DNA from 2 places in the Butyricimonas sp. Marseille-P2440 genome. Region 1 is predicted to be linked to the other one. Evidence: riboswitches for the same ligand, from Rfam matches in the RefSeq annotation. Region 1 holds a riboswitch; the other holds the start of a gene.
The links. Region 1 has a riboswitch for cobalamin ahead of BN8899_RS06420 (TonB-dependent receptor). Riboswitches for the same ligand answer to the same signal wherever they lie in the genome.

Region 1 (4,179 bases):
TGTAGCCGCCCGTTAAGGTTCACGTTAAGGCGATAGTTGTCCCACTCGTGCATGTAATTGACTCTCATGCTTCCGGAGTGGCGGATGCTTTCCTCCAGCCGGATTTTGGTCTTTCTGTCACGGGCATCCACGTAGCTGTAACCGCCGCCCACGGAGAAGCCCGCGCCGAGATAGCTGTTGACGGAAATATCGATACCCTGTGTGCGTGCTTTGTCTAAGTTCTCATAGGTGGAACGGGAAGTAACCTTGTTTGCTTCGTCTTCTGCCGTCAATTCTAATTTTTTTGTTTCAATAACATCCCGGAGGTCGTTGATGTATCCGTTCACGGAGATGTTGAGGTATTTACCCGCGTACTCGGTGTTGAAAGCATAGTAGTTCGATTTCTCCGGTTTCAAGTCCGGATTTCCGATGACGATGGTCAGTTTCCCTTTTTTAGCCGATTCTTTATAGTAGTAGAGGTCAGTCAGGAGGGGAGCCTTGAATCCAGCAGCATAGGAGAGCCGGAAGTTGAAGTCACCGAGGCTGTACATCGCCGCTAGCTTGGGTGTGATTTTGTTTTTAAATGTTTCGTGGTATAGGTAGCGGAAACCGGGTACCAATTGCAACTTCTTGAAAATGCGTATTTCATCTTGGGCGTACAAGGCAAGTGTATAGGCATTTTTGCTTTCCGTGAGATCTGTGGGGTTTTTGAGATAATCGTTGACGTACTCCGTTCCCACGGAAAATTTGTTGTATTTGCCGACTTTAAATACCCCTTTCAAGTTGGCACTTAGGTAACGTTGCCGTTTGGTCAGAATGTCTTCCCCGGCGAGAGCCGTCGTGTCGTTTTTCTCGATCACGGTACGGGTATATACTTTCGAGTATTCGTAGTTGTTCGCGTTGATGTCAAGGCTGATGTACGCGGAGTTCCCAAACAGGTATTTTCCTCCTAACCCGATGCCGTAGTTCTCGTATTCCATGTTGTAGTCGAAGCCGGATTTGTCATCGGCATCTTTGTTGACGGGGCGGTCGAGTTTTTTGGTGAAATAATTTCCTTCCACGTATAGGTTCAGACTCTTCGACGGGTCGTAAGCGAAACGCTGGGTCACTATGTCCGAATGAAATTTGTCGGATACCTGGCGGCGGGTATAAACACTGTCTTCCGTGATATTGCTGAGCTTCCAGCCATTGGATTGTCTTCTCTGGTAAGAGGTCGATGACGAGAATTTGCCTGTATTTATATCTGCATTTATATTCTCGATAAAGCTGCCTTTTCCCCCGAAGCGGGTGGTGGAGGCGATATTGAGGGCGTCATGTGGTTGATCCGTGATGATATTGATAACCCCCGCGATGGCATCCGAACCGTAGAGAGAGGAGGCTGCTCCCTTGAGCACCTCGATACGTTTCACCTTACCCATGTCTACACGGGAGAGGTCTACATACCCGGAGATGTCCCCCATCATCTTTTTCCCGTTGACAAGGATGAGGATATATTCCCCTTTCATTCCGTTGAGTGTCATGTTAGTCCCCATGGCTGTCGGGCGGAAGCTGAACGAAGGGTTGAGCATCACGAGTGCATCCTCTATGGTGGAGATGCCGCTTTTCTTGATATCTGAAGCGGTCATGACTTCCACGGGAACGGGGGAGTCTTTCAGCTTCCGGTGGGTACCCGTACCGGAAACGACTACTTGATCGAGGTTAATCGGAGTAACTTCCAACCGGAAGATGATATCACTCTTGCTGCTGTTGATTTTCATGGAACTTACCTCGTATCCCGAGTAACTCGCCCGGAGCGTGTAGCTCCCGTCCGGGATGCGGTTCAATGTAAATTCACCTCGGTTGTTCGTGGCGGTACCAATGCTTGTGCCGACCAGACGGACATTTGCCCCGACAAGGGCTTTTCCCGTTTTGGCGTCCGTGACTTTTCCTTTCAGGGTGATTTCTGCGAAGGAAACACTCACTAAAGCTAATACGAATAATGTAGTTAGCGCTACAAATTTCTTCATGTAAGATTAAGTTTAAAAAGTTTGTAATAGTATTCCTGACCCCGGGAATACGCTATTATCTTTTTTTTGCTTTGGCAGGTCTCCTGACTACGCCCAAGAAAAATACCTTCCCGTCCCTCGGGACAGTGGTGTAAGAATCTTTCTTAGAATCTCCCGGTGGGAGAAACGGGCATCACAGTAGCGGGCACTGTGCCGGATTCTAACCGGCTTCCCTCTTGTGTGTTATTTGAATATTAACACATCACCAAAGACTTCGCAAATGTAGGCAGATTCAAGTAAAAAATGCAATTTAATGTAGAAAAATTTATAGCAACAGGTAAACCTGCCCAATGGTTCATGACTTGCAGAAGAATAAAAAATAAGTCAGAAAATGTATAATATAGAAAAATATATTACTTTTGCCCCTGTTTTGGTGTTACACCTTCTCTCGTGGAGGTGATACTTAATAGGGAATCCGGTGAGAATCCGGAACTGTACCCGCAGCTGTAAGTTCCTTTAAAAGGATTTTGTACTTCAAATGTCACTGGTGTTACAACCGGGAAGGCAACAAAATCTGGAACAAGTCAGAAGACCTGCCGAACGAGATAGACCATAGCTTTCGGGAAAAAAAGCGAGAGGGAAAAGATGTAATTTTACCTTGAAACTCATGTTGCCCTAAAGACTATGTTAATAATGCTTTATTCATTATTAATATATAGTTGTATGAAAAAAGTTGTAGTATTAGCATTAATGCTATTTGTGTGTGCCGGGTCACTCTTTGCTCAGGAGAATGACAAACGGAAAAAGAAAAGTATCACGGATTCTATTTTCGAGATCAAGAGTGTGGAGGTGATGGGGAAAAAGAATCATGCGGATGTGATGGGGTTGAATGTTCCCCTTCGATTTATCCCGATCAATTTGGTTAAAATGCCTTCCGAAATGCTGGAACGTAAAGGAATTACCGAGTGGGTGGATGCTGTTCGCTTCTTGCCTGGGGTGCGCATGGCTGATCAGGGTGGTTTGTGGAAACGATTTTATGTCGGGGGATCTAATATGCCGGCAGTACTGATGATCGACGGTATCCGGGATGACCGGCAGAGTATCAATACTTTCCCCTTGGGCGACCTCGCCTCGGCGGAGTCTATTGAGGTTTTGCGGGGTCCTGCGGCAATATTAGCCGGTTATGGAGCGATGGGTGGCGTGATTAATATCGTGCGCAAAAAGGTTTCTCCCCAGTTTTCTGCGGACGCCCGGTTCAGTTATGGGCGTTGGGACGTGAAGAAGGTTAGTCTTGGGTTCGGCGGTAAGTTGATCGGTCCCGTGGAATACTTGGCAAACTTGCACTACGCTACTCACGGGGGATGGCGGCGTATGTCACCAGAGCGTTTGTCCGGAATGGCGGCGTTGGGTGCCACGTTAGGCAAAAGCCGGGTAGATTTTACTTTCGGTTTTGAGAACGACCATTATACTGTTGAGCTGGGTGCCGCACCTTATATGCCGGGGGATATGCTGGATTTGGAAAATGAGAAAGTCGTACTCAAGAAAGGTGATAAACACCCGACTGCCGACATGGGACAAACGTACAACGACTTTGCCAACGATTCTCACAGCCGTAAGGGTTATAATTTCAAACTTAGTTACGTGTATTCCTTCTCGAATAGTTTGAAGTTGAAAGAAGTATTTGCCTTTGATCATAGTTATCACCGTACTTCAGGAGCCGGGAGTTTAGCTTACAAGAGCTCTACATCTCCTTTTGATGGGGCGGATTACAAGTATTATACCACGAAGAACGGCAAACAAGTTGCTAATTACGTGGATCTTGATTCTTTGCGCCGTTACGGACCAAGCGGTTTTTTCCCGAAACATGATACCTATAATAATACGGTGGAATTGACCGGTGACGCAGAGCTCGCTTCCATGCAGCACCACTATGCTATTGGTTGGAATTGGACGTATTTTGAACATTTCCAGTATAACGGTTGGAATTCGGGCGACACGTATGGTCCCGGCTCTGATGTGATGTTATCTGTCAAAGACCCCCAGCTCGTACAGGGATGGTGGGATCAGAATGTTTCCGATATTTATATTCGTAAATTTTGGACTCAAGGGATTTATTTCCGCGACGTGTTCGAGTTGAACGAGAAATGGAAGTTCATGGCTTCCGGGCGTATGGATTTCTACAAGCGGAAATACTCTGGTTATTTCCCCACGATTG
Region 2 (4,179 bases), 120 kb from region 1:
ATTATGAAGAAGTTGTATTTCTTTTTTATCGTGTGGGGATTGATGATCTCGTTATTTAGCGCATGTAGTGATGACAAGGAGCAAGAGCCCCCTCACATTCCTACCCTACCGGAAGTTTCCATCATTAACGTGAGCGGAATCACTACTTGCCTTCCGAAAGAAACCGTCGAATTGAAAGCAAGGCTGCTTGATCCCACGGACGTTGCCCTTCTTTGGACACTCGAAGGAGAACAAGTTTCCACCGACACTGTTTATAAATTCACTCCCGAAGATTTCGGAGAATACCGGATCATCCTCACGGCAACCAATTCCGTGGGTTCCGATGCCGACACATTGACAATCAACGTATCTGACGGTCAATTCCGTTTCGCCAACATAAAAAACTGGACAGGAGAAGGTGAAAACCGCTCTGCTCTCGCAATTCAATGGATCACCGGTACCAATATGCTGGAACCTACAGATGACGAAGTTTTCTTTCTCGCATGGGGATATCGCTGGGAAAAAGGGACAGAACCTCTAGGTATCGATATGTTGCGGGCGATCGCGAAAGCAGATCCCCGCCTCTATATTGCTCAATCGGGCAGTTATATTATCGGTTTTGGCTATGATGGAAACAATGACGGAAAAATTGAAGTAAGTAACGGGAACTTGACAATCTCTCAAGACAACTTTGTTGACGGCTTCTATGAACTTTCATCTCAAGACTTTGATAATTTGAAACCCGTTGATCCGGAAGATTATTGGTTAGGAGGGCTATACCAAGCTTATCCCACTTATTGGCTAGGACAGGGCAACGTAGTTCCGGAGTCCGAAGAATTCGACTATTCCAACTTTTTCGTGATCTATCGTTCTTTGGAAGACCTTTCTTGGGATGCATGGACTCTGTCCCCCATTGACTATGAGGAGATGAGGAACACTCTACCCATTCCCCGTCTATTGCAAGCGGCAGAACCCAACAAAAAATAGTCATAGACTATCATTCTGAAAAAATCCGATTGCTAATCAAATCCAAGCAATCGGGTTTTACTTTTTAAAAGGAGCGTACTATGTTGTCAAGTATCTCGTAACCCTATAAAGTATTCATAGCCAAAGACCGGACGAAATAATCAACTCTATTCAAAAATTCATTCATTCACATTTGGCCATAAATTTTCCGAATTCAAAAAGACAACAAAACACATCCATCCAAAAAGTTATCCAATTTTTGTTACAACAAATTATAATTCATCACATTAACAATACATACATTTCAAGGAAATTATTTTATTTGAAAACTGCTATTGAAATACAATTATTTTATCATACATTTGCCATGCATTCGGTTCACTCCGGTGACGAACAGGGAAGCAGGTGAAAATCCCGCACTATACCCGTAGCTGTAAGCTCTATTCAACGCTTGAATCAATAATCCACTGTCACGCTGTCGATGGGAAGGAGATTCAAAAGCGAGAGTAAGTCAGAAGACCTGCCGATTGCAAATAAATTGGAGCTTTCGGGTGAAAAGCGAAAAAGACAATTCTCTGCCATACACGATCCTTTCTCGTGTTTTCCCCGAAGTATTTTTTAATTATTAAAATTTTAATCATGGAAACATCAACCACGTTCTCAAGAATCGTGAAACGCAACGGGGAAATTTGCGATTTCAAACCGGAAAAGATTGAACAAGCCATTTTCAAGGCAACGAGAGCTATCGGACAGCCCGATCGTAAAACAGCACGGGAATTGTGTCATAAAGTCGTGCAAATCCTTGAAGCGAACACCCCAGAGCGGGAGCTTCCGCACGTGGAACAAGTCCAGGACACGGTGGAACTCGTTCTGTTCCAACACGGCGACCTGCAATTGATGAAAACATACCTGCTCTACCGCAAGCAACACGAGCAGATACGCAACTCGAAGACGCTGCTGACAAATATAGAAGTCATGGATAATTACCTGTCATTGAGCGATTGGAGAGTGAAAGAGAGCGCCAATTCCTCGTACTCGCTGCAAGGACTGAATCAACATATAGCGACGCAAATCACGTCCAATTACTGGTTGAGCCAACTCTACCCGGAACGTATCTCGGAAGCGCATAAAAGCGGGGCTTTGCATATCCACGACTTGGGATTCCTGAGTGTTTATTGCGTAGGCTGGGATCTGAAAGACTTGCTGACGGTCGGATTCCGGGGGGTAGAGGGAAAAGCACAGAGTAGCCCGGCAAAACACCTTCGCACGGCTCTCGGGCAGATCGTGAACTTTTTCTACACCATGCAGGGCGAAGCCGCCGGGGCTCAAGCGTTCTCGAACTTCGACACGTTCCTCGCTCCTTATATCCGCTACGACAATTTGAATTACAAGCAAGTGAAACAATGCTTGCAGGAATTTCTATTCAACCTGAACGTGCCGACCCGGGTCGGGTTCCAAACACCTTTTACCAATATCACGATGGATTTGACTGTACCCGATTTTCTGAAAGACGAACATATCGTGCACGGCGGTGAAGTGAAAGAAGAAGTGTACGGGGATTTCCAAGCCGAAATGACGATGCTCAACAAAGCATTCGCCGAGGTGATGAGCGAAGGCGATGCTTCCGGCAGCCTGTTCTCGTTCCCCATCCCGACGTACAATATTACCCCGGACTTTGAATGGAACAACCCGGATTACGAGGGCATCTGGGAGATGACAGCAAAATACGGCATTCCCTATTTCTCCAATTTCGTGAATTCCGACATGAAGCCGGACGACGTGCGCAGTATGTGCTGCCGCCTCCGGCTGGACAAACGGGAGTTAATGAAACGAGGCGGAGGATTGTTTGCCGCCAACCCGCTGACGGGTTCCGTGGGAGTGGTAACCATCAACCTGCCCCGGCTGGGATATGAAGCCGCGTCGGAAGAGAATTTTTTCCAACGCTTGCGCCATTTGATGGAGATCAGCAAGGAAAGCCTGGAAATCAAACGCAAAGTGATTGAACGTTATACCGAGAAAGGACTGTACCCTTATTCCAAATATTATTTACGCTATATCAGGGAACGCTACGGTTGTTTCTGGAAAAACCACTTCTCCACGATTGGCATCAACGGCATGAACGAGTGTTGCATGAATTTTCTCGGGGTACCCATTTCACACCCGGACGGGATGGAGTTCGCCCAAAAGGTGATGCACTTCATGCGGGATATATTGACGCAATTCCAAGATGAAACGGGAAATATATACAATCTTGAAGCAACCCCGGCAGAGAGTACTTCTTATCGTTTCGCCCTGCTCGACACTGCCGAATATCCCGATATTATCGTTGCGAACCACGAGCAATACAAGCAAGGCGCACAACCTTACTATACCAATTCCACGCATCTGCCCGTGAACTTCACGGATGACCTGTACGAGGCTCTTGACCAACAAGACAAGTTGCAAACGCTGTACACGGGTGGAACCGTTTTCCACGTGTTTACCGGGGAGCAGCAGACCTCCGCGCAAGCGGCGAAAAACATGGTTCGCAAGGTGACGTCTACTTTCCGATTGCCTTATATCACGCTCTCGCCGTCATTCAGCATATGCCCCTCGCATGGCTATATCGCGGGAGAACATTTCAAATGTCCGCATTGCGGGGCATCCTCCGAGGTGTACAGCCGGATTGTAGGTTACATGCGTCCCGTAAGCCAATGGAACAACGGGAAACGAGCCGAGTTCAATGATCGGAAACTGTTTGACAAGAGCGTCCAGAAAAAAGAAAGCGTATTATGCGAATAGGAGGATTCGTCAAACAAAGCCTGATTGACTGGGAAGGGAAAGTTACCGCAGTGATATTCACGAAAGGATGCAATTTCCGTTGCGGGTACTGCCACAACCCATCTCTTGTACTGCCGGAATTACTCCGGCAGACACAGGACATGAAGGAAGAGGACGTATTCGGCTTCCTCAACAAACGGCGGGATTGGCTCGACGGGGTGGTCATATCCGGGGGAGAACCGACGTTGCACGAAGACCTGCTCCCGTTTATCCAAAAAATAAAAGCCCTCGGGTTACCCGTGAAACTCGACACGAACGGGTCGAACTCGGAGGTTTTGCAACAATTGATCGCCGGACAGTGGATAGATGCCGTGGCTATGGATATCAAATCCTCACTCTCGCTTCCCGGTTACCGAAAGGTAAATTACACGATGACTGCCTCGTTGCTGGAAAAGATACAAGAATCTATCCGGA

Region 2: linked by a shared signal. The riboswitch ahead of BN8899_RS06860 (ribonucleoside triphosphate reductase) and the one ahead of BN8899_RS06420 (TonB-dependent receptor) in region 1 are both predicted to bind cobalamin.

What each region holds. Positions count from the first base shown of each region.
Region 1 covers NZ_LT594609.1:79,816-83,994, reverse strand. The annotation lists gene BN8899_RS06425 (TonB-dependent receptor) at 1-1,985, opposite strand, end outside; cobalamin riboswitch at 2,041-2,249, opposite strand; cobalamin riboswitch at 2,379-2,580, shown strand; gene BN8899_RS06420 (TonB-dependent receptor) at 2,688-4,179, shown strand, end outside.
Region 2 covers NZ_LT594609.1:197,785-201,963, forward strand. The annotation lists gene BN8899_RS06855 (PKD domain-containing protein) at 4-966, shown strand; cobalamin riboswitch at 1,303-1,488, shown strand; gene BN8899_RS06860 (ribonucleoside triphosphate reductase) at 1,585-3,726, shown strand; gene BN8899_RS06865 (anaerobic ribonucleoside-triphosphate reductase activating protein) at 3,717-4,179, shown strand, end outside.